DNA from 4 places in the Pseudomonas sp. J452 genome. Region 2 is predicted to be linked to each of the others. Evidence: riboswitches for the same ligand, from Rfam matches in the RefSeq annotation. Region 2 holds a riboswitch; each other region holds the start of a gene.
The links. Region 2 has a riboswitch for cobalamin ahead of LRS11_RS08660 (energy-coupling factor ABC transporter permease). Riboswitches for the same ligand answer to the same signal wherever they lie in the genome.
Positions count from the first base shown of each region.

Region 1: another riboswitch for cobalamin. It lies ahead of cobW (cobalamin biosynthesis protein CobW); the one in region 2 lies ahead of LRS11_RS08660 (energy-coupling factor ABC transporter permease).
Region 3: another riboswitch for cobalamin. It lies ahead of cobO (cob(I)yrinic acid a,c-diamide adenosyltransferase); the one in region 2 lies ahead of LRS11_RS08660 (energy-coupling factor ABC transporter permease).
Region 4: another riboswitch for cobalamin. It lies ahead of cobG (precorrin-3B synthase); the one in region 2 lies ahead of LRS11_RS08660 (energy-coupling factor ABC transporter permease).

Region 1 covers NZ_CP088294.1:4,286,207-4,293,390, reverse strand. The annotation lists gene cobN (cobaltochelatase subunit CobN) at 1-1,074, opposite strand, end outside; gene cobW (cobalamin biosynthesis protein CobW) at 1,177-2,226, opposite strand; cobalamin riboswitch at 2,325-2,519, opposite strand; gene LRS11_RS19510 (cobalamin biosynthesis protein) at 2,612-3,025, shown strand; gene cobM (precorrin-4 C(11)-methyltransferase) at 3,022-3,768, shown strand; gene LRS11_RS19500 (DNA-3-methyladenine glycosylase I) at 3,874-4,545, shown strand; gene LRS11_RS19495 (beta (1-6) glucans synthase) at 4,614-6,167, opposite strand; gene LRS11_RS19490 (DUF2061 domain-containing protein) at 6,230-6,454, opposite strand; gene LRS11_RS19485 (DUF485 domain-containing protein) at 6,685-6,996, shown strand; gene LRS11_RS19480 (cation acetate symporter) at 6,993-7,184, shown strand, end outside.
Region 2 covers NZ_CP088294.1:1,939,219-1,946,402, forward strand. The annotation lists gene LRS11_RS08655 (acyl-CoA dehydrogenase family protein) at 1-1,545, shown strand, start outside; cobalamin riboswitch at 1,844-2,050, shown strand; gene LRS11_RS08660 (energy-coupling factor ABC transporter permease) at 2,105-2,785, shown strand; gene LRS11_RS08665 (hypothetical protein) at 2,900-3,610, opposite strand; gene amn (AMP nucleosidase) at 3,709-5,208, shown strand; gene LRS11_RS08675 (GNAT family N-acetyltransferase) at 5,370-5,813, opposite strand; gene LRS11_RS08680 (NAD(P)-dependent alcohol dehydrogenase) at 5,870-6,895, opposite strand; gene LRS11_RS08685 (pseudouridine synthase) at 7,097-7,184, shown strand, end outside.
Region 3 covers NZ_CP088294.1:4,268,733-4,275,916, reverse strand. The annotation lists gene LRS11_RS19425 (response regulator) at 1-1,631, shown strand, start outside; cobalamin riboswitch at 1,813-2,031, shown strand; gene cobO (cob(I)yrinic acid a,c-diamide adenosyltransferase) at 2,178-2,789, shown strand; gene LRS11_RS19415 (cobyrinate a,c-diamide synthase) at 2,968-4,260, shown strand; gene bluB (5,6-dimethylbenzimidazole synthase) at 4,257-4,907, shown strand; gene cbiB (adenosylcobinamide-phosphate synthase CbiB) at 4,904-5,812, shown strand; gene cobD (threonine-phosphate decarboxylase CobD) at 5,805-6,788, shown strand; gene LRS11_RS19395 (cobyric acid synthase) at 6,785-7,184, shown strand, end outside.
Region 4 covers NZ_CP088294.1:4,316,895-4,324,078, reverse strand. The annotation lists gene LRS11_RS19655 (DNA-J related domain-containing protein) at 1-556, opposite strand, end outside; gene ttcA (tRNA 2-thiocytidine(32) synthetase TtcA) at 642-1,469, shown strand; gene LRS11_RS19645 ((2Fe-2S) ferredoxin domain-containing protein) at 1,585-2,301, opposite strand; gene LRS11_RS19640 (cobalt-precorrin-6A reductase) at 2,312-3,049, opposite strand; gene cbiE (precorrin-6y C5,15-methyltransferase (decarboxylating) subunit CbiE) at 3,046-4,248, opposite strand; cobalamin riboswitch at 4,311-4,514, shown strand; gene cobG (precorrin-3B synthase) at 4,608-5,927, shown strand; gene LRS11_RS19625 (precorrin-8X methylmutase) at 5,924-6,550, shown strand; gene LRS11_RS19620 (precorrin-2 C(20)-methyltransferase) at 6,550-7,184, shown strand, end outside.

The DNA.
Region 1 (7,184 bases), 2.3 Mb from region 2:
GAAATCCATGCCCGGCAGGTGCGCGTGGTAGCAGACCACGTCGCTCTGGCTGCGCTCGCTGCGCCAGGCCAGGCCCTTGAAACTGATCGGCTGGGTGATCAGGCGGCCGTCCAGCTCGGGCAGGGCGATGTGCATGGCCAGGTCGCGCGAGCCCAGCCCCTGGGCGCTGGCCTGCCACTGTTCCTGGTTGGCCAGGGCGCAGATGGCCTGCAGCACCGGGATGTCGCGTTTGAAAGGGCGCAGGTCCGGCGCTTCCGGGTTGCTCATGGCAAAACCGGTGGTGTTGAGGATCACGCTGGCCTCGGCCGCGTCCAGCCAGTCCTCGACCTGGGTCAGGCAGGCCGCTTCCTTGAGGCTGGCCACGGCGATCGGCAAGGGATTCAGGCCCTGGGCCTGCAGGCGCGCGCAAAAGGTGTCGACGAAGGCGGTGTTCGCCGCCTGCACATGGGTGCGGTAAAACAGCAGCGCCGCCACCGGCCAGCCCGGCTGCCAGTCGGCGCGCCAGCGGTCCAGGCTGGCTGCGGCCTGCTGCGGGTGATAGATAGCGACGCGGGGCAGGGCGCGCGGCTCCTGCCAGGGGTAGTCGCGCTGCAGGTAGAGGTTGGCGAGGCAGTGGAAAAACTGCCGGGCGTTGTCCACTCCGCCCTGGCGCAGGTACTGCCACAGGCGTTCGCAGTCGGCCGGTGCGACATTGCCCAGGCTGCTCAGCTCGGGGTCGGGACTGTCATCGCCAGGCACCAGGATCAGCTTGGCGCCGCGCCCGGCCAGCTCGACCAGGCGCTCGATGCCGTAGCGCCAATAGCTGACCCCGCCATGCACCGAGATCAGGATGACCTTGGCGTGCTGCAGCACCTGCTCGACGTAGAAATCCACCGAGGCGTGGTTGCCCAGTTGCGCCGGGCTGGCCAGGCGCAGGCTGGGAAAGTCCTCGGGCAGGCTGCGCGCCACTTCGGCCAGCAACGACAGGTGCGAGTCGCCGGTGCAGAGGATCACCAGCTCGGCCGGGGTCTGGCCGAGGTCGGCGATGCTGTCGACCGGCAGTTGGCTGCCGGGCTGGGTGCGCAGCAGGTGCATGTCAGGCGCCTACCGGGGAAGGGATTGCCAGCAAGCTGGCTCCTACACACAAGCCCGAGCACGCTGCCGCCGTAGGAGCCAGCTTGCTGGCGATCAGCGGCTTCACGCCAATGCCGCCTGCAGCTCGCTGCTGATGGCGGCCGGGTGCAGCACCTGGCCGATCACCACCAGACGGGTGAGGCGCGCTTCGTCGGCTTGCCAGGCGCGGTCGAAGTGCTTGTCGAAGCGCTGGCCGACGCCCTGCAGCAGCAGGCGCATGGGTTTGCCGGGGATGGCGGCGAAGCCCTTGATGCGCAGGATGCCGTGCTTGGCCACGGCCTCCTTCAGGGCCTGCAGCAGGCGCGCTTCCTCGACCTCGGGCAGCTCGACGGCGAAGGAGTCGAACTCGTCGTGGTCGTGATCCTCGCCTTCCTCGTCGTGATGGGTGCGACGCTGGTCGATGTGCAGCTCGGTCGCGCAGTTCAGTCCCAGCAGCACGTCCAGCGGCAGCTCGCCGCCGTGGGCTTCGATGACCTTGACCGCCGGCGGCAGCTCCTCGGCCACTTCGGCGCGTACCGCGGCCAGGGCAGCGGCGTCGAGCAGGTCGGCCTTGTTGAGGATGACCAGGTCGGCGCTGGCCAGCTGGTCGGCGAACAGCTCGTGCAGCGGCGATTCGTGGTCCAGGTTGGGATCGAGCTTGCGTTGCTCATCGACCTGATCCGGGAAGGCGGCGAAGGTGCCGGCGGCCACGGCCGGGCTGTCGACCACGGTGATCACCGAGTCCACCGTGCAGGCGGTGCGGATTTCCGGCCAGTTGAAGGCCTGCACCAGCGGCTTGGGCAGGGCCAGGCCGGAGGTCTCGATCAGGATATGGTCGAGCTCGCCACGGCGTGCCACCAGTTCGCGCATCACCGGAAAAAACTCTTCCTGCACGGTGCAGCACAGGCAGCCGTTGGCCAGCTCGAAGATGCGGCCGTTGGCTTCTTCTTCGCTGCAGCCGATCGAGCACTGCTTGAGGATTTCGCCGTCGATGCCCAGCTCGCCGAACTCGTTGACGATCACCGCGATGCGGCGGCCGTCGGCATGGCCGAGCATGTGACGCAGCAGGGTGGTTTTGCCGGCGCCGAGGAAGCCGGTGACGATGGTGACGGGAAGTTTGGCGAGCGTTTTCATGGAGGGCCCCGGAGCGTCGAAAAAGAGACGGACGGGCAGGGGCAGGCCGGTGTCCGGGCGGACGCGGGCCTTGCACCACCGGATCACCCCGCCCGGACAGTTAGCTGGTTAGTCGAGGCAGGTCTCCTGGCTCACGGTGTGCGCTGGGCACGCTCCCTTCACCTTCCCGCCGTTGGCAGTGGTGTATCGAAGGGGCTTGAACCGTTCACAGTTGCGGGGGCAGCCAGGGCGTTGACCCTGTTCCCTCTTAGCTGCACCCGCGTGGGTGCAGAACCTCGAAAGGGTGGAAGGCTACGCAGCGACCGGGTGCAGGTCAACCGCGGTTGACCGGGGTGGCCGCCCGTGCTGAGCTACGCGGCCTTTTCCGCCTGCCAGCAGGAGCGCCATGTCCAGCCCCGCCATTCGCCTGATTGCCGGCCTCGGCTGCCGTCGCGGCTGTACTCCGGACGAGCTGCAAGCCCTGCTGCTGCAGTGCCTGGCCGCGCATGGCCTGGGCCTGGAGGCTCTGGTGGGTCTGGCCAGCAGTGCGCACAAGCGTGACGAACCGGGCCTGCAGGCGCTGGTCGAGCGCCTGGCGCTGCCGATGACCTGGTGCTCGGTGCAGGAGCTGGCGAGCGTCGCCGGCCAGGCCGCGGCCAATCCGCTGACCCTGCGCGTGACCGGCAGCACGGCGGTGGCCGAGCCCAGCGCCCTGGTCACCGCCGCGCGCCTGGGTATGGCGCAGCTGCTTGGCCCGCGCCAGCACAGTAGCAATGCCACCTGCGCCCTGGCGCGGATCGATAGAGAGCTCTCGCAATGACCGTCTATTTCATCGGTGCCGGCCCCGGCGACCCCGAACTGATCACCGTCAAAGGCCAGCGCCTGATTCGCAACTGCCCGGTGCTGCTCTACGCCGGTTCGCTGGTGCCGCCGGCGGTGCTCGAAGGTCATTGCGCCGAGCAGGTGGTGAATACCGCTGAGCTGCATTTGGGCGAGATCGTCCGCCTGCTGGCCGAGGCTCACGCCCGCGGCCAGGACGTGGCCCGCGTGCATTCCGGCGACCCGTCGCTGTACGGCGCCATCGGCGAGCAGATCCGCGAGCTGCGGGCCTTGGATATCCCCTTCGAGATCGTTCCCGGCGTCACCGCCACGGCCGCCTGCGCGGCGCTGCTGGAGGTCGAACTGACCCTGCCAGACGTGGCGCAGACGGTGATTCTCACCCGCTACGGGCACAACTCGCCGATGCCAGCCGGGGAGGCGCTGGGTGCCCTGGCCAGCCACGGCACGACGATGGCCATCCATCTGGGCGTGCAGCACCTGGCGGCGATAGTCGCCGAGCTGCTGCCGCACTACGGCGCCGACTGCCCGATTGCCGTGGTCCATCGCGCCAGCTGGCCGGATCAGGAGTGGGTGCGCGGCACCTTGGCGGATATCGAGGACAAAGTGCGCGCCAAGGGTTTTCGCCGCACCGCGCTGATCCTGGTCGGCCGGGTGCTGGGCGCCGAGGACTTCGCCGCTTCGGCGCTGTACCACGCCGATACCCAGCACCTGTTCCGGAGCTGACGCGGGCACACGCCTCGGGTCGGCAGGCTTGCCGGATGCCGCGCTGGGCGGGCACCCTGTTGCCTCTGTCGGGTCCGCCCGCACCAGACTTGCTAAGGATGATTGATGCGCGACTATCAATGGCTCCACGAATACTGCCTGAACCGCTTCGGCTCGCCCGCGGCCCTGGAGGCCATGCTGCCGCAGCCGCGCAGCGCGACTGAACTGCGCCAGATCAGCGATGACCGCTACCTGTCGCTGATCGCCCTGCGCGTATTCCGCGCCGGCCTCAAGCACAGCCTGGTGGACGCCAAGTGGCCGGCCTTCGAGGAGGTGTTCTTCGGCTTCGTCCCGGAAAAAGTGGCGCTGATGAGTGCCGAGCATCTGGAACGGCTGATGCAGGATGCGCGCATCATCCGCCACCTGGGCAAGCTCAAGAGCGTGCCGCGTAACGCCCAGTTCGTGCTGGATGTGCAGAAGGAAAAAGGCAGCTTCGGCGCGCTGATCGCCGACTGGCCGGTGACCGATATCGTCGGCCTGTGGAAGTACCTGGCCAAGCACGGCAGCCAGCTCGGCGGGCTGTCGGCGCCGCGTCTGCTGCGCATGATCGGCAAGGACACCTTCATCCCCAGCGACGACATGGTCGCCGCGCTCAAGGCCCAGGAAATCGTCGACAAGGTGCCAACCAGCCTCAAAGAACTGGCCGCCGTGCAGGCAGCCTTCAACCAGTGGCACGCCGAAAGCGGCCGGCCGCTGTGCCAGCTGTCAGTGATGCTGGCGCACACGGTCAACCACTAAGCGGACGGCTCAGGCTGGGGCGGGGTGCGCCGTGCGCACCTTGGGAGCCAGGGTCTTTAAGGCGGTTCTCAACCGCGCTTGAGGCGCAGGCTGCGCCACAGTGCCGCGACCAGCAGCAGCGCGGTGATCGCCCAGCCGATGGCTTGCAGGTTATGCGTGCCTTCCTGGTACAGCTGCGGGGCGATGCCGGCGCCGATCAGTACGGCGAGCAGGGCGATTTCCCGGCGCGGGCCGTGGACCGGGCGGCACAGGTAGACCAGTGCCGGCAGCAGCAGGGCCACGCTGGGGAAGCTGCGATAGCGCGCGTCGAACACCAGCCCGAGCATCAACACCGCGCCCGCGAAACCGCTGGCCGCCAGCCACCAGCCGCCACGGGCCTCCAGCCAGACGAACAGACCGGCGCGCCAGCCGTTACGGGCAGACAGGGCCAGGCTGATATGCGCCAGCACGATCAGGTTGAGCAGCAGCAGGGCGATCGCCCACAGCCATTCGCCGGTGTTGCGGCTGGTGATGCTGGCCAGTTCGCTCCAGCCGGCGATACAGGCTCCACCCAGGGCGGCAGTAAGCGGCAGCAGCAGGGCGGCGCGGCGCGAAGCCGGACGCCCGGCGAACAGCAGGGCCACCGCCAGCAGCACGCCATTGAGGGCCAGCCACAGCGGCCAGTGCGGCAGGTTGGAGACGGGGCCGGCGAGGATGCCCTTGTCGCCGCGATCAGCATCGAACAAGCCCCAGTAACCGCCCACCGCACCTTCGCTGTCGCGCTTCCAGGGTTGATCGAAAGCTTCGATCAGGTTGTAGCGCCAGCCATGTTCCTCAGCCAGTTTGACGAAACCACGCATGAACAGCGCTTCGTTGACCCGGCTCGGCAGGGCGGTTTCGCGCTGGCGGCCTTCACTTGGCCAACCGGTTTCGCCGATCAGGATGTCCTTGGGCGCGTAGGCGTTGCCGAAGGTCTGGCGCACTTCGCTGACCTTGTGCAGGGCGCGCTCGATGCTGCTCGGGTCATCTTCCCAGTAGGGCAGCAGGTGAATGGTGAGGAAGTCCACCGCCGGCGCCACCTCGGGGTGTTCCAGCCAGAACTCCCAGACATCGGCATAGGTCACGGGCTGTTTGACCGCGGCCTTGACCTGGCCGATCAGCTCGACCAGATGCTCGGGAGTGGCTTCCTTGCGCAGCAGCACTTCGTTGCCGACGATCACCGCGTCGACCACGTCCGGGTAGCGATTGGCGGTGTCGATGAGTGCCGCGACTTCCTTGGCGCTATCGACCGGATTGCTGCTGATCCAGGCGCCGGCGAGCATCTTCAGACCATGCTTGCGCGCCAGTTCAGGAATGGCTTCCAGGCCGATCTGCGAGTAGGTCCGGATGCAGGTGAAGCGTTGGGCCAGCAGGGCCAAGTCGGCATCCACCAGTTCCGGACGCAGCACGAAAGGCTGCTGGAAGGGCGACTGGTCCTTGCCGAACGGCGTATAGGAGGCGCACTGCAACTTGTGTGTCGGCGTGGCCGCATCGGCCAGCACGACGGGGCGGCCAATCGCGTACCAGAGGGCGGCAAGTGCCAGCATGGCGAGCAGGCTGGCGAACAGGTAGGGCAGTGCAGGGGAACGATTGGGCTGGCTCATGGTTCTGGATGCGTGGCGACAAAGCCGCGCATCTTAGCGGATCAGAAGCCCCGGCGGGCAGCTCATGCCTGATGGTGCAACCAGGCATGCTGGGGGATTGCTGCCTTCTGCGGGCCACGCCGCTCGAAGCGCTGCCAGACTTTTTCGTGGAAATAGAACCCTACCGAGTTGCACAACGGCTCGATCGCCGCCACCAGGCCACTGGCTGCCACGCTGCCGGTGAGTGCGTAGGTCACGCCGAAGGCGATGCAGAAGTGCATGAGGGTGAAGGTGACGGTCTTGAGCATGGCGCACCTCAAATAAGAATTGTTCTTTCTTGGTGTGCAGCTTAGGTGGCGTCCGGAGCTCGGTGAAATGGCAGTTATGTATCCGTTGGATAGATTCGCCTAATGGATCTCACGGGCTCTAAGACTTTGGTCGAGAATGCCCCTGGGCTACGACTAAGGTCGTCTGTCGTGGATTGGCCATCGTTCTAGAGTGGACTCACCAGCAACCCGTGCTGCGGAGGACAACAACAATGAACGACAGCATCTACAAGCGGATTGAACAGAATCCGCAATTCCAGGAGTTGGTCGCCAAGCGCGAACGCTTCGCCTGGATCCTTTCCGCCATCATGCTCGGCCTGTACGTGGCCTTCATCCTGCTGATCGCCTTCGAGCCACAGCTGCTCGGTACCCGCATCAGTGCGGATTCGCCGGTGACCTGGGGCATTCCCATGGGTGTGGGCCTGATCATCTCGGCTTTCGTGCTGACCGGTATCTATGTGCAGCGCGCCAACGGTGAGTTCGACAGCCTGAACCAGGCCATTCTCGACGAGGTGCAGAAATGATCGCGCGTCTTCTTACCGCCATCGGCCTGATGGCACTGGCCCCAGCACTCTGGGCCGCCGGTGCACTGGAAGGTGAAGTGCAGCGCCAGCCGCTGAACACTTCGGCCATCGTCATGTTCCTCGCCTTCGTCGGCGCCACGCTGTACATCACCTACTGGGCGTCGAAGCGTAACACCTCGACCTCCGAC
Region 2 (7,184 bases):
CGGCGCTTCGGCGGCGGCTGGGCCGAGGACAAGCTGGATGCCTACGGCGCACTGGCCGGCGGCCCGCTGATGCAGGCCGGCTTCCTCGCCAACGAGAACAAGCCGGTGTTCAAGAGCCATGACCGCTACGGCAACCGCGTCGACCTGGTGGAGTTCCACCCGGCCTACCACGAGCTGATGCGCACGGCGGTCGAGCACGGCATCCCCTCGCTGCCCTGGACCGATCCGCGTCAAGGCGCCCAGGTGGCCCGCGCCGCGCTGAACTACCTGCACAACCAGCCGGAGGCCGGCAACGCCTGTCCGCTGACCATGACCTACGCCGCGGTGCCGGCGCTCAAGCTGCAGCCGGAGCTGGCCGAGATTTGGTTGCCGAAGATCCTCGCCACCGAATACGACCCGCGCAATGTCGGCATCGAGCAGAAGACCGGTGTCACCATCGGCATGGCGATGACCGAGAAACAGGGCGGCACCGACGTGCGTGCCAACACCACCAAGGCCCATCCGGTGGGCATGGGCGGCCCCGGTCAGGCCTACGAGCTGGTCGGCCACAAGTGGTTCTGCTCGGCGCCGATGTGCGACGCCTTCCTCACCCTGGCCTACACCGACAAGGGGCTGAGCTGCTTCCTGCTGCCGCGCCATCGCCCGGACGGCAGCCGCAACCAGTTCTATATCCAGCGCCTGAAGAACAAGCTGGGCAACTGGGCCAACGCCTCCAGCGAGGTGGAGTTCCGTGGCGCCCTGGCCTGGATGGTCGGTGAGGAAGGTCGCGGCGTACCGACCATCATCGAGATGGTTTCGCTGACCCGCTTCGACTGCATGATCGGCTCCAGCAGCCTGATGCGTCAGGCCCTGACCCAGGCCGCGCACCACTGCGCGCACCGCAAGGTCGGCGGCCGGGTGCTGGCCGAGCAGCCGCTGATGCAGAACGTGCTGGCCGACCTGGCCCTGGAAAGCGAGGCGGCGCTGGCCCTGACCATGCGCATGGGCAAGGCTCTGGACAACCCGCACGACGAGCAGGAAGACAAGTTCGCCCGTCTGGTCACCGCCATCGGCAAATACTGGATCTGCAAGCGCGCCCCGGCAATGATCAACGAGGCCCAGGAGTGCATGGGCGGCGCCGGCTATGTCGAGGAAACCATCCTGCCACGGCTGTACCGCGAGGCGCCGGTCAACTCGATCTGGGAGGGCTCGGGCAATGTGCAGTGCCTGGATGTGCTGCGTGCCCTGTCCAAGGAGGCCGGTGTGCTCGACGTGCTGTTCGCCGAGCTGGGCGACGGCCATGGCGATGCACGTCTCAAGGCGCATATCCAGCGCCTGCAGGCGGACTTCCGCGACACTGCCGATATCCAGTACCGCGCCCGCCAGCTGACCGAGGACGTGGCCGTGGCCCTGCAGGCCAAGCTGCTGCTGGAAGCTGGCAACGCCACCGTCTCCGACGCCTTTATCGCCAGCCGCCTGGCCGACGGCGGCCGTGTCTACGGCACCCTGCCGCGCGGCGTGGATGCCGAGGCGCTGGTGGCGCGCAGTACGCCGCATCTGATCTGAGGTCGAGAGGCACCCGGCGCTCCCGCACCGTTATCACCGCCAGGCGCAGGGCCACCTGCGCAGGTGGCTGCCCATACTCGGTCCGCCCACGAATACGGCAAGGCTCCGCGAGGCGAGAGGCTACCAAGACTCCATCGCAATAGGCCTGCCCAGCGTTGCGTGGCGGGATATGCAGGCAGGGCAGTCGAGCCCCTGCGGGCACGCCGAGGCCGTGGGGAAATGCGCTCAGGCGCGTCTGGCACGGGGCTGTCGAGGGCGCCGGCGCGGCAGCGGGCACTGTCTTTTCGCGGGCGAGGCGGGTAAGGTGGCCGCCGATGGTTCCGGTCCGCTTCGTGCGGCCGGATGAAAAGGAAAAAGGGTGCGGCGCTCGTCGCCAATGCCCTGGCTGCCCCCGCAACTGTAAGCGGCGAACGATGCCCACACGCCACTGGCCTTTATCGGCTGGGAAGGCGGGCGAAGTAGCAAGCCGTGAGCCAGGAGACCTGCCATCGCTATTGGGCATTCTGCCCCTTTCCCTCAATCCGGATCGTCGCGCGGTGGGCGCGGCCAAGGAACCCTAATGCACATCGAACCTGACGTCGTTGCCGGCGCCAAGATTTTCCTCAGCTATGCAACCGCCGCTGGTGCCTTCGCGCTCACGGTCAAACTCGCCCGCGACAGTCTGCGCGACAACGGCGGCCTGCTCGCCCTGACCCTGCGCAGCCTGCTGACCACTGCCCTGGTGTTCTGCTTCTTCGAGGTATTGCCGCACCATCCGGTGGGCGTCTCGGAAGTCCACCTGATCCTCGGCTCGACCCTGTTGCTGCTGTTCGGCGCCGGTGCCGCGGCCATCGGCCTGGCCGCCGGCCTGTTGCTGCAGGGGCTGTTCTTCGCCCAGTTCGACCTGCCGCAGTACGGCATGAACGTCACCACCCTGCTGCTGCCACTGTGGGCCATTCACCTGCTGGCCAAGCGCCTCATCCCGGCGCGCACGGCCTATGTGGATACCAGCTACAAGCAGGCCCTGGCCCTGTCGACCGCCTACCAGGGCGGCATCGTCGCCTGGGTGGCCTTCTGGGCCGTCTACGGTAACGGCTTCTCCAGCGCAAACCTGGCCTCCGTCGGCAGCTTCGGCCTGGCCTACATGAGCGTGATCCTGCTCGAACCGCTGATCGATCTGGGCGTGCTGGCCGCCGCCAAGGCGCTGTCGCGTTACAGCCAGGGCCCGCTGTTCAACGTGCGCCTGCACCAGCCGGCCTGACCCCGGCCCACGCCAGGCCGGGAAACCGGTCTGGCGCTTTCATTCCAGTGACCGCCGTCTGATCGTCCCCGCGCCTGCATGGGGATGTGCCGTTTGGCGCGCGTCCAAACGGACTCAGCGGCGCTGCCAGATCATCTCGCCGGTATTGCTCTCGGTCACCAGGAAGGGGGCATTGAAACGGTAACGTGCGGCTGGCTGGAACTCGCGGGCGCCCTCCAGCTGCACCAGCAGCAGGCCGTTGTCGCTGCGCCAGCGGCCGCTGTACTGCAGTTCGCCGGGGCGGTCGTAGCTCCAGTCGCTGCCGCCGGTCACCGTGCGTCGCCACTGCGCGACGCTGCCGTCGGCGCGGATACGCAGGGTGGTCACCGTGGTCAGCGTGGCCAGCTCGGCGCTCTCGCTGCTGAGTTCGCTGATCCAGGTGCCGACCAGTGCCGGATCCTGGTGCGGGTCGGGCGGTGGCGGTGGCGGGGCGACGCGCTCGAACAGCGCCTCGCGTATCAGTGTCTCGCCACTGCTGGGGTCACGTGCGGCGAGGCTGGCGTTGAGCATGTCGTTGGCAAAGTTGGCATTCATGTTGGCCAGTACCTGGCCGGAGTGCGGATCGCTGATCTGCGCCTGCAGCAGTTGGCCGTCGAAGCTGCCGCTGAGTTTGAAGCGCAGCTGCGGGCCCTCGACGTACTCGCCTGTCACTTCCGGTCCCTGGCTGTGCAGGATCAATTCACTCGGTCGATTGTCCAGGGTGCCGCGGTAATGGCCGTCCAGCTCGGCGGCCAGGCTGGTGGTGCTCAGCAGCGCCAGCAGGCAGAAGGTCATCGGGTTGCGCAAGGCAGGCTCCTTGGAATGATTTGCCCTAAGCCTAGATCGCGCTAGCCAGCCTTGCCGAACGCTGGCGGGCGAGGCTGGCGAAGGCGCAAGATAGGGCGGTGTACCCAGCCAGGAAGCTGCCCGTGTCTGCCATTTCTTCCAGTGAATTCGTCGTCGCCGCCACTGCCGAGGAGGCCGTCGAGCGCCTCGCCGTCCTGCATCGCCAGGCGGTCAATGCGCTGAGCCAGGCGCTCAAGCAGTACCTCAAGGAACGCGCCCTGCCCGGCGAGGCCGAGCGTGCGCTGTTCCGCTACCCCGAGCTGCGCCTGACCTACCTGTGCCAGGGCGAGGTGCCGAGCACGGTGCGCGCCTATGCCAAGGTGCAGGTGCCGGGCACCTACCGGGTCACCGTGACCCAGCCGGATGCGTTTCGCGGCTATCTGCTCGATCAGCTGCGACCGCTGATGGAAGACTTCACCGTCACCGTGGAAGTCGGTTTCAGCCAGCAGAACATCCCCTATCCCTATGTGGTCGAGCAGGGCGACGAGCTGGCCGGTTCCGGGGTGACTGCCGCCGAGCTGGCGCGGGTATTCCCCAGCACCGACCTGTCCGCCGCCACCGACTCGGTGGCCGACGGCCTGTATGGCTGGGGCGACAGCAGTGACCTGCCGCTGGCGCTGTTCGATGCGGCGCGCACCGACTTCTCGCTCAAGCGCATCCAGCACTACACCGGCAGCGACTGGCGCCATGTGCAGCCGTGGATTCTGCTGACCAACTACCACCGCTATGTCGACCAGTTCATTCGCCACGGCCTGGAGCGCCTGCGCGAAGACCCGCGCTTCGTGCGCATGGTGCTGCCGGGCAACGTGATCATCGAGCGCGGCACCTCCGAGGAGGATGCCCAGGCGGTGGCTGACGCGATGGTCTGGCACCGTTACCAGATGCCGGCCTATCACCTGATTGCCAACGACGGCCATGGCATCACCCTGGTCAATATCGGCGTCGGCCCGTCCAACGCGAAGAACATCACCGACCACCTGGCCGTGCTGCGTCCGCATTGCTGGCTGATGATCGGCCACTGTGGCGGCCTGCGCCAATCGCAGACCATCGGCGACTACGTACTGGCCCACGCCTATATGCGCAGGGACGGCATCCTCGACCGGGTGCTGCCGCCGCATATCCCCATCCCGGCCCTGGCCGAGGTGCAGCAGGCTTTGCAGGAAGCGGCGGCGGCCGTCACTGGCGAGCGTGGCGAGACCCTGAAGAAGCGCCTGCGCACCGGCACCGTGCTGACCTACGACGACCGCAACTGGGAGCTGCACTGGGCCCACGAACGGCCGCTGATCAACCTGGCCCGCGCGGTGGCGGTGGACATGGAAAGCGGCACCATCGCCGCCCAGGGTTATCGCCTGCGCGTGCCCTACGGCACCTTGCTGTGTGTGTCGGACAAGCCGCTGCACAGCGAGATCAAGCTGCCCGGTTCGGCCAGCGGCTTCTACCAGCGTGCGGTCAGCCAGCACCTGTCGATTGGCATCGCCGCCCTCGACCTGCTGCGCTGCCAGCTCGACTCGCTGCATTCGCGCAAGCTGCGCAGCTTCGACGAGCCGCCGTTCCGCTGAGAACCTGCCTAGGAGCTCTTGATCGTCGGCCATGCTGCGTTGAAATTGGGCTCGGGCTGCTCATTTACAGCTCGTAAACTCCGCGCCCTCGCCCAATTTCGCCTTGCCTGGCTCTAGCTCAAAAGCTCCTAGACAGGTTCTCGGGCTCATATTTACGAGCCTCAACCCCCCAGGCGCAGATGCAACAACGGGAAGGGCTTGTTGGCGCCATCCAGCGGCGAGCGGCCGATGGGGTGGAAGCCCTGGCTGAGGTAGAAGGCCACGGCCTTGGGGTTCTGCTCGTTGACGTCGACCAGGCGCGCGCCTTCGCGCTCGATGGCGTAGTGCAGCAGGGTCTTGCCGATGCCCTGGCCATGCTGCTGTGGGTCGACGAAGAGCATTTCCAGGCGGTCCTCGGCGGTGCCGACAAAGCCCATCACCCGGCCCTGCAGGTCGCGTAGGCAAGCCAGTTTGACCAGGCGCAGATACTCCTCACGCAGCATGCGCCGATAGAACTGGATGTCCGCTTCGTCGAGGAAGTGATGGGTCGCGCGTACCGCCGCTTCCCACACCTCGAGCAGGCGGGGGATATCGGCGGCGAGCGGTTTGTCGATGCGGTATTGCATGGGGGATGAAACGTATTGGGTGATGGGCCGATCATGCCGCCGATCGGCCCTGGCTGTCACTTGCTGGCGTCGAGCACCACGCGGTAGCGGGCCTTGCCGGCACGCAGGTGGTCGATGGCGGCGTTGACCTGGCTCATCGGGAAGTGCTCGACCTGCGGCAGGATCTGATGGCGGGCGCAGAACTCGAGCATGGTCGCCATGCTCGCTGGCGAACCGACCGGCGAGCCGGACAGGCTCTTCTGCTGCGGAATCAAGCTGAACACATGCACCGGGATCGCGCTCGGCGCGATCCCGACGAAGTGCAGGCGGCCTTTGCCGCGCAGGGTGCCGAGCAGGGCGTTCCAGTCCAGGTCGGCGCTGGCGGTGATCAGCAGGAAGTCCAGGCTGCCGGCAATTGCCTTCAGCGCGGCGCTGTCAGTGGACGTCACCACCTTGTGCGCACCCAGGCGCTGAGCTTCTTCCTGCTTGCTCAGCGAGGAGGTGAATGCAGTGACTTCGCAGCCCCAGGCATTGAGAAAACGCAGGGCCAGGTGACCGAGGCCGCCGATGCCGACCACGCCGACGCGGTCGGTGGGCTTCACATCGAATTCCAGCAGCGGGCTGAACACCGTCGAGCCAGCGCAGAACAGCGGACCGACCAGGCTCGGCTCGAGTCCGGCCGGCAGCGGGATAGCCCAGGCCCAGTGCGCGCGCAGGCGATCGGCGAAGCCGCCGTTGCTGCCGACTATGGTCGGTTTCACCGTGCGGCATAGCTGGTGCGAACCTTCCATGCACGAGCCGCAGTGCATGCAGCTGCCCTTGTACCAGCCGATGCCGACCCGCTGGCCAAGCTTGAGGCCGCGCACCTGCTCGCCCACACGAACGATGGTGCCGACCACTTCATGGCCGGGAATGAACGGGTAGCGCGCATTGCCCCACTCGTTGTCGATCATCGACTGATCGGAGTGGCAGATGCCGCAGTATTCCACGGCCACTTCGACCTCTTCGGCGCCCAGCGGGCCCGGATCGTACTGGTGGCGTTCGAGGGGCGCGCCGGCAGCCATGGCGGCCCAGCCGGTGAAGGTGGTGAGTTCGGTGCTCATGGGCGGTTCCTTCAGGCAAATAGTCGACCGAGGCAGCTTAGCCGTTGTCGTCGGCGTGCGGGTACACCATCACCCGGGGTGATGATGCGGGCTGCGCCTCGGGTAAACTGACGGCTTTCTCCTGAGCCTGGAATCCGCATGCCGCGTCCTCCTCGTCCCAACGCTGCGCATCGCCCTGCCGGCAAGCCAGCCCCGCGCCGGGTGGCCAAGGCGCCGCCGGCCGAGCCGCGGCTGTTGATGCTGAACAAGCCCTTCGACGTGCTGACCCAGTTCAACGACGAGCAGGGCC
Region 3 (7,184 bases), 2.3 Mb from region 2:
CTGGCCTGGGCCTGGCCATTTCCAAGCACCTGGTGGAACTGATGGGCGGGCGCATCTGGGTCGAGAGCGAACCTGGGCGCGGCTCCACCTTCCACTTCCAGGTGTGTCTCGGCGTGCAGCGCGACACCCAGCCGCGGCGTATGTTTACCGCCGATGAGTTGCTGGGCACCCGCGTGCTGGTGGTCGACGACAACGCCAGTGCGCGTGAGATTCTCTCCGGCATGGCGCGCAGCTTCGGCGTCGAGGTCGACGTGGCGGACAGCGGCGACTCGGCACTGAGCATGCTGGTCGAGGCCGAGCGCAAGGCGCTGCCCTACGACCTGGTGCTGATGGACTGGCGCATGCCGAACATGGATGGCGTGGAGACGGTGCGGCAGATGCATGCCGTCAGCCTGGCGCACACGCCGTCGGTGATCATGGTCACCGCCTTCGGCCGCGAGGAGGCTCAGGAGGAGGCTGGCAAGCATGGTCTGCAGCTGCCGGTGGTGCTGACCAAGCCGGTGACCCCGTCGACCCTGCTGGAAGCGATCGGCAACATGCTCGGCAAGACCTCGCAGATTGATACCCGTGCCACTGCGCGCTCCGATCAGAGCGCCAGCGCCATGGCCAGTCTGCAGGGGGCGCGGTTGTTGCTGGTGGAGGACAACGAGCTGAACCGGGAGCTGGCCCGCGAGCTGCTGGAGAGCGCCGGCGTCGAGCTGTGCCTGGCCGAACATGGTCAGCAGGCGCTCGATCGGCTGGCCGAGGATGCCGATTTCGATGGCGTGCTGATGGATTGCCAGATGCCGGTGATGGACGGCTACACCGCCACCCGCAAGATTCGCGAGCAGCCGCAGCTGGCCAAGCTGCCGGTGATCGCCATGACCGCCAACGCCATGGCCGGGGACCGCGAGCGAACCCTGGCCTGCGGGATGAACGACCATATCTCCAAGCCGCTCAACGTCGAGAACATGTTCGCCACCCTGGCCAAGTGGATCCATCCCAAGCCCGGGCGTGTTGCCCAGGCGGCCCGGCACTTGCCAGCCAGCGTGGCACCAGGGGCGGGCCTGCCCGAGAGTCTGCCCGGTATCGACCTGGCAGCCGGCCTGGCCACCAGCATGGGCAAGGTTGATCTCTACCTGCGCCTGCTGCGCAAGTTCCGCTCCAGCCAGGGCGATTTCCGCGCCGAGTTCCTCGCCGCCCGCGCGGACAGCGATGCCTCGGCGGCGGCGCGCCTGGCCCATAGCCTGCGCGGCAGCGCGGGGAATATCGGTGCCCGCGGCCTGGCGCAGGCCGCCACGGCGCTGGAGCTGGCCTGCAAGGAGGGGGCGGCGGAGGCGGTTCTGGAGCCGCTGGTGGCCGAGGTCGAACGGCAGTTGCAGCCGCTGCTGGCAGGCCTGGTGGGGCTGGTCGAGGTGGAACAGGGCGGCGCAGCGGCACCGGCACTCACGCTTGGCGCCGAGCTGCAGGCGTCGCTGGACAAGCTCAGGCGCCTGCTGGGCGAGAGCGACACTGCGGCGCAGGAGGCCCTGTACGAACTGCAGGGCCTGGCCCTCGATCCGCTGCTGGCCGAGCGTCTGCGTCAGGTGGGACAGCAGGTCGAGAGCTTCGACTTCGACCGGGCCCTGGAGTTGTTGCAGGGCCTGTCCTAGGCCATGCGATTTTCCCCCTCTCCCGTTTACGGGAGAGGGTGAGTAGTCCCACTTCCTCTTCTCAGCCTTTCGGCTGGCCTCCATGCAATCCTCTCCCACAAGTGGTAGAGGGGAGTATCCGAGATCCGCGACAGGGTCTTCGGGGCCGCGCTCGGCGTTGACGCGCCCCGGCCCAGCCTCTACCCTGCCGCCAGCATCAGGTGCCCCGGTCGCGACGCGTCCACGGGGTGAAACAGGGAAGCCGGTTCATTCAGTCGAACAGTCCGGCGCTGCCCCCGCAACGGTAGGTGAGTCAACGGTCGCATCCAGCCACTGTGTCATTCGACATGGGAAGGCGCGACCGGGAGTCTGTAGATTCCGCTCACAAGCCCGGAGACCGGCCTGTAGCGATCCACGGCATTGCGGCGGGCTTTGCGGGTGGGTGGGTCCGTGCGGCCTGCCCGCGTCTTGTCCTGCTGCTGCCCCTATTCTGCTTCTGCACCGTGCCTGACGAGGGTCGCGGTGCTGCTGCTTTGCCGCGCCGCAGCCGGTCGCGAGGAGTTGTAGATGAGCGAGTCCGCCGCGCGCGACGAACGCCACAAGGCACGCATGCAGCGCAAGAAAGCGCTGATCGACGAAAAGATCGCCCAGGCCCAGAACGAATACGGCCTGCTGCTGGTGCACAGCGGCAACGGCAAGGGCAAGAGCAGCTCGGCCTTCGGCATGGTCGCTCGCGCCCTCGGCCACGGCATCAAGGTCGGCGTGGTGCAGTTCATCAAGGGCGCCGCCAGCACCGGCGAGGAAAGCTTCTTCCGCCGCTTCCCCGAGGAAGTCAGCTACCACGTGATGGGCGAGGGCTTCACCTGGGAAACCCAGGACCGCCAGCGCGACATCGACAAGGCCGGCGCGGCCTGGGCGGTGGCAAGGCAACTGCTGAATGACCCGCAGGTCGGCCTGGTGGTACTCGACGAGCTGAATATCGCCCTCAAGCACGGCTACCTGGAGCTGGACGCGGTGCTCGCCGACATCGAGGCGCGCCCGCTACTGCAACATGTGGTGGTGACCGGCCGCGGCGCCTTGCCGGGGATGCTCGACGCAGCGGACACCGTCACCGAGATGAGCCTGGTCAAGCATGCCTTCAAGGCCGGGGTGAAGGCGCAGAAGGGGATCGAGTTTTGAGCCCTGTTTACCCTGGCCCGGATGCAATCCGGGAAGCCGCCCACCCCGGATTGCATCCGGGCTACTCGATCCGCCTGCATGCAGTCGTCGTCCATAAATGGGCGAGGGCAGCGGCGCACGCAAATCTATCCCTTAACGCCCCCTCTCCCGCTTGCGGGAGAGGGCCGGGGAGAGGGCAATGACTGCACGCAGCTGCCCGGCCCTGCTGATCGCCGCCCCGGCCTCCGGCCAGGGCAAGACCACCGTCACCGCCGCCCTGGCGCGCCTGCATACGCGGGCCGGCAAGCGTGTGCGGGTGTTCAAGTGCGGACCGGATTTCCTCGACCCGATGATCCTCGCCCGTGCCTCGGGCCAGGCGGTGTACCAGCTCGACCTGTGGATGGTCGGCGAGGACGAATGCCGGCGCCTGCTCTGGGAGGCGGCGGGGGAGGCCGACCTGATCCTCATCGAAGGGGTGATGGGCCTGTTCGACGGCAGCCCCTCGGCCGCCGACCTGGCGCGGCGCTTCCAGGTGCCGGTACTCGGGGTGATCGATGGCAGCGCCATGGCGCAGACCTTCGGCGCCCTGGCCTATGGCCTGGCCAACTTCCAGCACAATCTGCCGTTCGCCGGGGTGCTGGCCAACCGCACCGGCAGCGCACGGCATGGCGAGATCCTGCGCGACAGCCTGCCGCCGGCAATCCGCTGGTACGGCGCTTTGCCGCGCAGCGCCGCGCTGGAGCTGCCCAGCCGCCACCTGGGCCTGGTCCAGGCCGAGGAGCTGGCCGACCTGGATGCGCGCCTGGATGCGGCGGCCGATGCGCTGCTGGCCAGCGCCGGCGATGCCCTGCCGGACCCGGTGCGCTTCGCCGCGCAGGTTGACCAGTCGCTCGAGCCACTGCTGGCCGGCGTGCGCATCGGCGTGGCCCGCGATACCGCATTCGCCTTCCTCTACCAGGCCAACCTCGACCTGCTGCGCCGGCTTGGCGCCGAGTTGTGCTTCTTCTCGCCGCTGCGCGAGCGCCAGTTGCCCGAGGTGGACAGCCTCTACCTGCCCGGCGGCTACCCGGAGCTGCACCTGCAGCAACTGGCGCAGAACCTGGCCATGCGCGAGGCGATCCATGTGCATCAGGCCGCTGGCAAGCCGATCCTCGCCGAGTGCGGCGGCATGCTCTACCTGCTCGACCGCCTGACCGACAAGGTCGGCCACAGCGCCGAACTGCTCGGCCTGCTGCCCGGCCACGCGCAGATGCAGCCGCGCATGGCCGCCCTCGGTCTGCAGCAAGTAGAGCTGCCGGAAGGCCTGCTGCGCGGCCACACCTACCACCATTCGCAGCTCGACTCGCCCGTCGAGCCGCTGGCACGTGGCAGCAGCCCGAACCAGCGCCCGGCCAGCGAGGCGGTCTATCGCCTGGGTCGGCTGACCGCCTCCTATATCCACTTCTACCTGCCGTCCAACCCGCAGGCCGCCGCCGGGCTGCTGTTGCCATGACCGAGCATGCCTTCAGTCCTGCAGAGCGTGCCGCGGTCTACCGGGCGATTGCCGAGCGCCGCGACATGCGCCACTTCGCCGGCGGCACGGTGGCCCCGGAGCTGCTCGCGCGCCTGCTCGAAGCGGCGCACCAGGCGCCCAGCGTCGGCCTGATGCAGCCCTGGCGCTTTATCCGCATCACCCGCCCGGCGCTGCGCGAAGCCATCCATGCCCAGGTCGAGGCCGAGCGGGTGCGCACCGCCGAGGCCCTGGGCGAGCGCAGTGACGAATTCATGCGGCTCAAGGTCGAGGGTATCCGCGATTGCGCCGAGCTGCTGGTGGTGGCGCTGATGGATGAGCGCGAGAAACACATCTTTGGCCGCCGCACCCTGCCGGAAATGGATCTGGCCTCCCTGGCCTGCGCCATCCAGAACCTCTGGCTGGCTTCGCGCGCCGAAGGCCTGGGTCTGGGCTGGGTGTCGCTGTTCGAGCCGCAGGCGCTGGCCGAGCTGCTGCACATGCCGGTCGGCAGCAAGCCGCTGGCTATTCTCTGCCTGGGCCCGGTGACCGCCTTCTACCGCGAACCGATGCTGGTCCAGGAAGGTTGGGCCACACCGCGACCGCTGCAGGAGCTGCTGTTCACCGACAGCTGGGGGCAACAGGAATGAGCCTGCTGCTGGCCACCCTGGCTGGAGTGACCCTGGATGGCCTGCTCGGCGAACCCAAACGCTGGCACCCGTTGGTGGCCTTTGGCGGCCTGGCGCAGCGCATCGAACGGCGCCTCAACAGCGGTGGTCATGGCTGGCGCAGTCACGGCGTCACCGGCTGGTGCCTGGCGGTATTGCCGCTGACCCTGCTCAGCCTGCTGCTGGCGCGCCTGCCCTATCTCGGCTGGCTGGTGGAGGTGCTGGCCCTGTACGCCGCCCTCGGCCTGCGCAGCCTCGGCGAGCACGCGCTGCCGGTGGCCCAGGCCCTGCGCCTGGGCGATCTGCCCGAGGCACGCCAGCGCGTCGGCTATATGGTCAGCCGGCAGACCGCCGAACTGGACAGCGAAGGCGTGGCCCGCGCCGGCACCGAGTCGGTACTGGAGAACGGCTCGGACGCGGTGTTCGCCGCGCTGTTCTGGTTCCTCGTCGCCGGTGCGCCGGGTGTGGTGCTCTATCGCCTGAGCAACACCCTGGACGCCATGTGGGGCTACCGCAACCCGCGTTTCGAACGCTTCGGCTGGGCCGCGGCGAAGATCGACGATGGCCTCAACTACCTCCCCGCGCGCCTGGTGGCGCTGACCTATGCGCTGCTCGGCAAGACCGCCCTGGCCCTGCGCTGCTGGCAGCAGCAAGCGCCGCAGTGGGACAGCCCGAATGCCGGGCCGGTGATGGCCGCCGGTGCCGGCGCCCTCGGCGTGAGCCTGGGCGGTGCGGCGACCTATCATGGCGAGCTGCATGTGCGCACCGTGCTGGGTGCGGGGCCGCAGGCGCGGGCGCGGGATATCGAACGGGCGCTCAATCTGGTCAATGGCGGCGTGCTGCTGTGGCTGGCGCTGTTACTGATCGGGAGTCTTTACCTTGCTTGAACACGGTGGCCGCCTGCGTGCGGCGGCGCAGCGCTATGGCATCGTCCTGGCCGACTGGCTGGATCTGTCCACCGGCATCGCGCCCTATGGCTGGCCGTTGCCGGCGATTCCGGCGACGGCCTGGAGTCGTCTGCCCGAGCCTGACGATGGCCTGGAAGCGGCGGCGCGTGACTACTACGGCGTGCCTGCCTTGCTGCCGGTGGCCGGTTCCCAGGCGGCGATCCAGGCCCTGCCGCAGTTGCGCCGGCCGGGGCGGGTAGGGATCGTTTCGCCGACCTACGCCGAACATGCCGAGGCCTGGCGCCGCGAGGGCCATCAGGTCACCGAGCTCGGCGAAGGCGCGGTGGGCCGCGCCCTGGAACGCCTCGATGTGCTGCTGCTGATCAACCCCAACAACCCGACCGGGCGGCTGCTCGCGCCGCAGCAGCTGCTCGACTGGCACGCCCGCCTGGCCGAGCGCGGCGGCTGGCTGGTGGTGGACGAGGCGTTCATCGACTGCACGCCCGAGCACAGCCTGGCGGCCTTCAGCCAGTTGCCGGGGCTGATCGTGCTGCGCTCGTTCGGCAAGTTCTTCGGCCTGGCTGGCATCCGTCTGGGTTTCGTCCTGGCCGAACCGACCCTGCTGGAGCGCCTGGACGAGCGCCTCGGCCCCTGGACCATCAGCGGCCCGACGCGGGCGGTCGCCACCGCCATCCTGCAGGACAGCGCCGGCCAGCAGGCCCAGCGCGAGCGCCTGCAGGCCGACGGTCTGCGCCTGGCCGTGCTGCTCAGCGCCCATGGCCTGGCGCCGGCGGGTGGCACCGCGCTGTTCCAGCTGGTCGCGCAGCAGCAGGCAGTCGGCCTGCATGGCTATTTCGCCCGGCGTGGCATTCTCGTACGTCTGTTTGCCGAGACCCGCTGCCTGCGCTTCGGCCTGCCCGCCGACGAGGCCGGCTGGCAACGGCTGGAGCAGGCCCTGCAGGAGATGCCGCGATGAGCGCCACCTTGATGGTGCAGGGCACCACCTCCGATGCCGGCAAGAGCACCCTGGTGACGGCCCTGTGCCGCTGGCTCAAGCGCCAGGGCGTCGCGGTAGTGCCGTTCAAACCACAGAACATGGCGCTCAACTCGGCGGTCACCAGCGACGGCGGCGAGATCGGCCGCGCCCAGGCGGTGCAGGCCCAGGCCGCCGGCCTGGCGCCGCACACCGATATGAACCCGGTGTTGCTCAAGCCCAACAGCGACACCGGCGCCCAGGTGATCATCCACGGTCGCGCCATCGGCAACATGCACGCGGTGGCCTACCACGACTACAAGCAGACCGCGCGCGCCGCCGTGCTCGAATCCCACCAACGCCTCAGTGCGCAGTACCCGGTGGTGATGGTCGAGGGCG
Region 4 (7,184 bases), 2.4 Mb from region 2:
TGATCGACTGCAGGCGGCTGGTGCTACCGCCGCGATCCGGATGGTGCTGGCTCACCAGTTGCCGGTAGCGCAGCTTGATAGTGGCGAGATTGAGCGTTTGCTCGCTGTCCAGCTCGAACAATTCGAGTGCCGCGCGCTTCTCGTCGCCGCCCTGCATGCGGGTCCAGAAGCTGGCCAGCAGCTTTTCCACATCGGCTTCGGCGGTGTCGCGCAGATGCTGCAGATTGAGATAGTAGTCACGCAACGGGTCGTGTTCGGCCAACTCGCGGCTGCCCGGTTGCCAGGGCAGCAATTGCACGCACAGCGGATTGATCTGTAGATGCGCGGCCTGGCTCTGCCACAGACGGTCACGCAGTAGGTAGAGGGCGTTGAACAGCAGGAAGTGGGTGCGGAATAGCACCAGCTTGTCGGTCAGCTCGAGGTGGGGAATATGCGTGGAATGCTGTTGCTTGAGCTGCTGGATCAGCTGGTACTCGCTGATCCCGGCCGGCGCGGCGCGCAGCAGTTCGTGCAGTTGCTCGGCCAGGTCGAGGGCGGGGTTGAGTTCGCTATTCATCGTTTGAGCCTAACATGGGCTGCTGTGATGCGGCTTTGTGCGTAAAATAGCCAGCTTTTCGCCTTCCCCCGGATTCTTCAGCGCCATGTCCACCAGCCTTTCGGTCAACCAGAACAAACTGCAGAAACGCCTGCGCCGCCTGGCCGGCGAAGCCGTCACCGACTTCAACATGATCGAGGATGGCGACAAGGTGATGGTCTGCCTGTCCGGCGGCAAGGACAGCTACACCATGCTCGACATCCTGCTCTATCTGCAGAAGGTGGCGCCGATCCAGTTCGAGATCGTTGCGGTGAACATGGACCAGAAGCAGCCGGGCTTCCCCGAGCATGTGTTGCCGGCCTACCTGGAGTCCGTCGGTGTGCCGTACCACATCATCGAGAAGGACACCTACTCGGTGGTCAAGGACAAGATCCCGGAAGGCAAGACCACCTGCTCGCTGTGCTCGCGCCTGCGCCGCGGCACCCTCTATACCTACGCCGACGAAATCGGCGCGACCAAGATGGCCCTCGGTCACCACCGTGACGACATCCTGGAAACCTTCTTCCTCAACATGTTCTACGGCGGCACCCTCAAGGCCATGCCGCCCAAGCTGCTGTCCGACGACGGCCGCAACGTGGTGATCCGCCCGCTGGCCTACTGCAACGAGAAGGACATCGAGGCTTACTCGGTGCTCAAGGAGTTCCCGATCATCCCGTGCAACCTGTGCGGCTCGCAGGAGAACCTGCAACGCCAGGTGGTCAAGGAGATGCTCACCGAGTGGGAGCGCAAGTCGCCGGGACGTACCGAGATCATGTTCCGCGCCCTGCAGAACGTGGTGCCGTCACAGCTGGCCGACCGCAACCTGTTCGATTTCCAGAGCCTGAAGATCGACGACAGCGCCACGCCGCGCTTTCTTGATGTGATGAGCCTCTGAGTTACCACTCGCGCGCTTCGCTCCCTCTCCCATTCATGGGAGAGGGTTGGGGAGAGGGCGTTGGCTGCCAATACCCTCTCCCCCGGCCCCTCTCCCACAAGTGGGAGAGGGGAGTCTAGGCCTGGCGCATGATCAGCTCGGCCACTTCGCGGCCCTCGACGAACTGTTCCTGCACCAGGCGCTGCACATCGGCCTCGCTGCGTACCTGATACCAGGCGCCGGGCGGATAGACGCTGAGCGTCGGCCCCTGGTCGCAGGGGAACTGGCACTGGGTGCGGGTGAGATGCACGCCGCCCGCGCATTCCAGCTTGCCGGCCGCCTTCAACTCCTCGCGCAACAGCTTCCACAGGGGCAGGGCGCCACGCCGGGTGCAGCGTGGGCCGTTGCACAGCAGCACGCGATACTGGTGGGGAGGAATGCACGACCAGGCATGGCTCTGCGGCAGTTGCGGCACTTCCACGCAGCCCAGGTGGCGCTCGGGCTGCTGGATCAGTGCGGCCAGCGCCGCCACCTTCTCGACGTCACCGGCGCAGACGAAGACCTGCTCGGCGTGCGCGCCAGCCAGGGTGTTGAGTTGATCGCGCAACCAGTCCAGCTGCTGACTGCCGCCCAGCGGGTCGAGATCGACCAGCAGCAGCGGCAGTTCGCCGGCTTCCAGGCAACTGCGCACCCGTGCCCACAGCGCGTCGTAGCCAGCGCCGGTATCGCACAGGTCGTCTAGCACGGCGACGCCAAGGTGCTCGGCCAACTGGCGGCGCAGCAGCTCGGCAAAGCTGCCTTGGTTCAGGTCTGGCCCGGCGAACAGCACGCGGGCGTAGGTATTGGTCTGCATTGCTCGTTACTCAGGCCAGGCCGCCAGGGAGTTCCTGTAGGGCCTGCCATAGGGATTCGGGATCGGTGAAGGCGCGCGCCACCGCGGGCAGTTCCGGGCGCGCCAGCAGCAACACCGGCAAGCCGCGTTCACGGGCCACCTGCAGCTTGGCCTCGGTGGCCGCGCCGCCACTGTTCTTGCTGATCAGCACATCGAAGCTCTCGGCGGCGAACAGCTCACGCTCGCCCTGCAGATCGAACGGGCCGCGGTTGGCGATGATCCGTGCACGCGCATTGCCAGGATGGGCGTCGAGCAGGCGCAGGGTCCAGAACTGCTCGGCGGGGATCGCCTCAAGGTGTTCCAGCGGCTCGCGGCCGAGGGTGAAGAAGGGCCGGCGAAAGGGCGCCAGGGCGCTGCGCAGCTCGGCCCAGTCGGCTACTTCGCGCCAGTCGTCGCCGCTGCCGGCCTGCCAGCCGGGGCGGCGCAGGGCCCAGCAGGGAATGCCGGCAAGTTGCGCGGCCTGGGCGGCGTTGGCGCTGATCTGCGCGGCATAGGGATGGGTGACGTCCAGCAGCAGATCGATGCCTTCACTGCGGATGAACTGTGCCAGGCCCTCGCTGCCGCCGAAGCCGCCCACCCGCACCTGGCAGGTCAGATCCTGCGGCACCTTGCCCAGCCCGGCCAGGCTGTAGATATGCCTGGGGCCGAGGCGGCGGGCAATGCTCAGGGCGTCGCCGACCCCGCCGAGCAGGAGGATGCGTGGGCTCAAGGCTTGCGCACCTGCAGCAGGGTGATCGGCAGGGCGCTGCGCCAGGTGTCGAAGTCGCCCAGCGGTTGGGCCTGGGCCACGCTGATGCGGGTCAGCTCGCCGCCGTGCTGTTCGCGGAAGGCCACCAGCATGGCCTCGCTTTGCAGGGTCACCGCGTTGGCGATCAGCCGGCCGCCGGGCTTGAGCGCCTGCCAGCACTGCTCCAGCACGCCGGGCAGGGTGACGCCGCCACCGATAAAGATCGCCTCGGGTTGCTCCAGTCCCGCCAGCGCCTGCGGTGCGGCGCCGGCCACCAGCTGCAGGGCCGGCACGCCGAGGGCGTCGCGGTTGTGCTGGATCAGCTGCTGGCGGCTGCCGTCGGTCTCGATGGCGATAGCCCGGCAACTGGGGTGGGCGCGCATCCACTCGATGCCGATCGAGCCGCAACCGGCGCCCACGTCCCACAGCAGTTCGCCGGGAGTCGGCGCCAGGCGAGCCAGGGTGATGGCGCGCACGTCACGCTTGGTCAGCTGGCCGTCGTGGCGGTAGGCCTCGTCCGGCAGACCGCAGGTCAGTGGCAGGCGTACGGCGTTCGCGTCGGCCAGGCATTCCACCGCCAGCAGGTTGAGGGCGGCGACCTCGTCGATGCTCCAGCTGTCGGCCAGACCGTCGATACGTCGTTCCAGCGGGCCGCCGAGGTGTTCCAAAACCGTCAGCCGGCTGGAACCGAAGCCGCGCTCGCGCAGCAGGGCGGCGATGGCGGCCGGGCTGCAGCCGTCGTTGCAGAGGATCAGCAGGCGCTGGCCGGCATGGATCTGCGCGTTTAGCGCCGCCAGCGGCCGCGCCACCACCGAGAGCAGTGTCACCTCCTGCAGCGGCCAGCCCAGGCGGGCGGCGGCCAGCGAGTAGGAGGAGGGCGCCGACAGCACGCGCATTTCTCCTTCGGCTAATTGCCGCGCCAGGCTGGCGCCGACGCCGAACAGCATGGGGTCGCCGCTGGCCAGCACGCACACCGGCGTGCCGCGCCGTTCCAGTACCGGCGCCAGGCTGAATGGGCTCGGCCAGCTCTGCCGCGGCGAGCGGATGCACGGCGGCAGCAGCTCCAGCTGGCGCGGCGCCCCGACGATCTGCTCGGCAGCCAGCAGCGCCCGGCGCGCAGCCTTGCCCAGGCCGGCGTAGCCGTCTTCGCCGATTCCCACCACCGTCAGCCAGGCTGTCATGCGTGTTTCCTTGATCTGTTGCGGGCGACGCGTGGGCTTGGCCTGGCGCCGGAAAAAGCGGGCATAATAGCGCCTTCGTCGGTGCCCGGCGTTCTCACGGACGTCACCAAGGGCCTAAGAGGGAACACGGAGAAGCGATTCAACCGTGGCTGCCCCCGCAACTGTAAGCAGCGAGTCTGTCGCCTGAATGCCACTGGGAAACCGGGAAGGCCGCGACCGATGCCGACCTGCCAGCCAGGAGACCTGCCGACGACGCTAGTCGCGAGTGCCAACATCGGGCGGGGTGTACCGATGCCAAGGAATCCCTGTCTGTGGATTCCGCTGGTTCGGTCGCCGCGTCGTTGTTTGTCGGTGACCGCTTGAAGTCTGATTCCTGCGTTTGCGTCGCATCCACTCCCAGGCCGTCTGCCTGTCCGGGACTGTGGCGCATTGTGTCCGCGCTGGACGGCGGTATCTGCCGGGTCAAGCTGCCGGGTGGCCGCCTCTCCAGCGCCCAGGCCCGCGCCGTGGCCGGGGCTGCGCGGCTGTGCGGCAGCGGTGTGCTGGAGCTGACCAACCGCAGCAACCTGCAGATTCGCGGTGTGCGCGACAGCGAGCACGCCGCCCTGGTGCAGCACTTGCTGGCCGCCGGCCTCGGCCCGCGCGTTGCCGCCGCCGACGATGTGCGCAACCTGCTGCTCAGCCCTGCCGCCGGCCGCGATCCGGCAGCTTTTCTCGATACCCGCCCGCTGGCCGAGCAACTGCTGGCGTTGCTGCAGGACACGCCCGCCTTCCACGGCCTTTCCGCCAAGTTCGCCCTGCAGCTGGACGGCGGCGAAGTGCTGGCCATGCTCGACCACCCCCACGACCTCTGGCTCAGTGCCTTGCCCGGTGGCACCCAGCTGGCTTTCGGCCTGGCCGGCTGCCCGCGTGATGCGGTCCTGGGCGTGGTCGAGCTGGGGCAGGCGCCGCATCTGGTGCAGGCCGTGTTGGAGCTGTTCCTTGAGCTGGCCGGCACGCACAGCCGGATGCGCCAGTTGCTCGCCGAACTGCCGGTGGCGGATTTTCTCGCCCGTCTGCCAATGCCTCTGGAGCGCGATATGCCGCTGCCAGCGCGCGCCCAAACAGCAGCCATAGCGCTCGGCATGCACCCTCAGGCCCAGACCGGCTTGGTCATGCTGCTGGCCGCTGCGCCACTGGGTCGGCTGGAGGCCGTGCAGCTGTGGGCCCTGGCCGATCTGGCCGAGGCCGAGGGCAGCGGCGAACTGTGCCTGACGCCCTGGCAGGGCGTGCTGCTGCCGGATATTCCCGCCGCCCGCCAGGCTGCGGTGATGGCCGCGCTGGGCGAGATCGGCCTGCTGCTGGATGCCCGCGAGCCGCTGAGCCAACTACTCGCCTGCAGTGGCTCCACCGCCTGCGCCAAGGGCCTGGCTGACACCAAGGCCGATGCCCTGCACTTGGCTGCACTGCTGCGCGCCGGCGGCGTTCAGCCGCAGGTGCACCTCAGCGGCTGCCCGCGCTCCTGCGCCGCCGCGCATACCGCTCCGTTCACCCTGTTGGCGCAGCCCGGCGGGCGTTACCAGCTCTATCAGCGCACCGCGGGCGTGGCCGGTTTCGGCCGCCTGCTGGCGCCTTCCCTCAGTATCGAAGAAGCCGGCGCCTGGTTCGCCGCGCAGCCCGCATCAGGAACTTCTGCATGATCGATTACATCCGCGACGGCCAGGAAATCTACCGCCAGTCCTTCGCCACCATCCGTGCCGAGGCCGACCTGTCAGCCATCCCGGCCGACCTGGAAAAGCTCGCTGTGCGCCTGATCCATGCCTGCGGCATGGTCGACGTGGTGCAGGACCTGCGCTTCTCGCCGGGTGCCGGTGCCGCCGGCCGCGCAGCCCTGGCCAAGGGCGCGCCGATCCTCTGCGATGCGCGGATGGTTGCCGAAGGCATCACCCGTGCGCGCCTGCCGGCGAACAACCCGGTGATCTGCACCCTGCACGATGCCGGCGTGCCGGAGCTGGCCCGCGAACTGGGCAATACCCGCTCGGCGGTGGCCCTGGAACGCTGGCGCGAGCACCTCGAAGGCAGCGTGGTGGTGATCGGCAACGCGCCGACCGCGCTGTTCTACCTGCTGGAAATGCTCGATGCCGGCGCGCCCAAACCGGCGCTGATCCTCGGCATGCCGGTGGGCTTTATCGGCGCCGCCGAGTCCAAGGACATGCTCGCCGCTGACAGCCGAGGCGTGCCCTACGTGATCGTACGCGGTCGGCGTGGCGGCAGCGCGATGGCCGCGGCGGCGGTCAACGCCCTGGCCACGGAGGTGGAGTGATGACGGGTAAAGGACGTTTGCTCGGCCTCGGTGTCGGCCCCGGCGACCCGGAACTGATCACCCTCAAGGCCCTGCGCCTGTTGCAGTCGGCGCCGGTGGTTGGCTACTTCGTGGCCAAGGCCAAGGCGAATAAAGGCCAGGGCGGCAACGCCTTCGGCATCATCGAACAGCACCTGAGCGAGGCCCAACAGCGTCTGCCGCTGGTCTACCCGGTGACCACCGAGAAGCTCGAACCACCGCTGAGTTACGAGGATGTGATCAGCGATTTCTACGACACCTGCGCGGTGCAGATCGCCCGGCACCTGGACGCCGGCCGCGACGTGGCGGTGATCTGCGAGGGCGACCCGTTTTTCTACGGCTCCTACATGTACCTGCACGACCGCCTGGGCGCGCACTACCAGGTCGAGGTGGTGCCCGGCGTGTGCTCCATGCTCGGCTGCGCCTCGGTGCTCGGCACCCCGCTGGTGTACCGCAACCAGTCCTTGAGCGTGCTTTCCGGTGTGCTACCCGAGGACGAACTCAAGCGCCGCCTGCAGGACGCCGAAGCCGCCGTGGTGATGAAGCTCGGCCGCAACTTCGACAAGGTCCGTCGGGTGCTGCAGGAGCTGGGCCTGGATCAGCGCGCGCACTACGT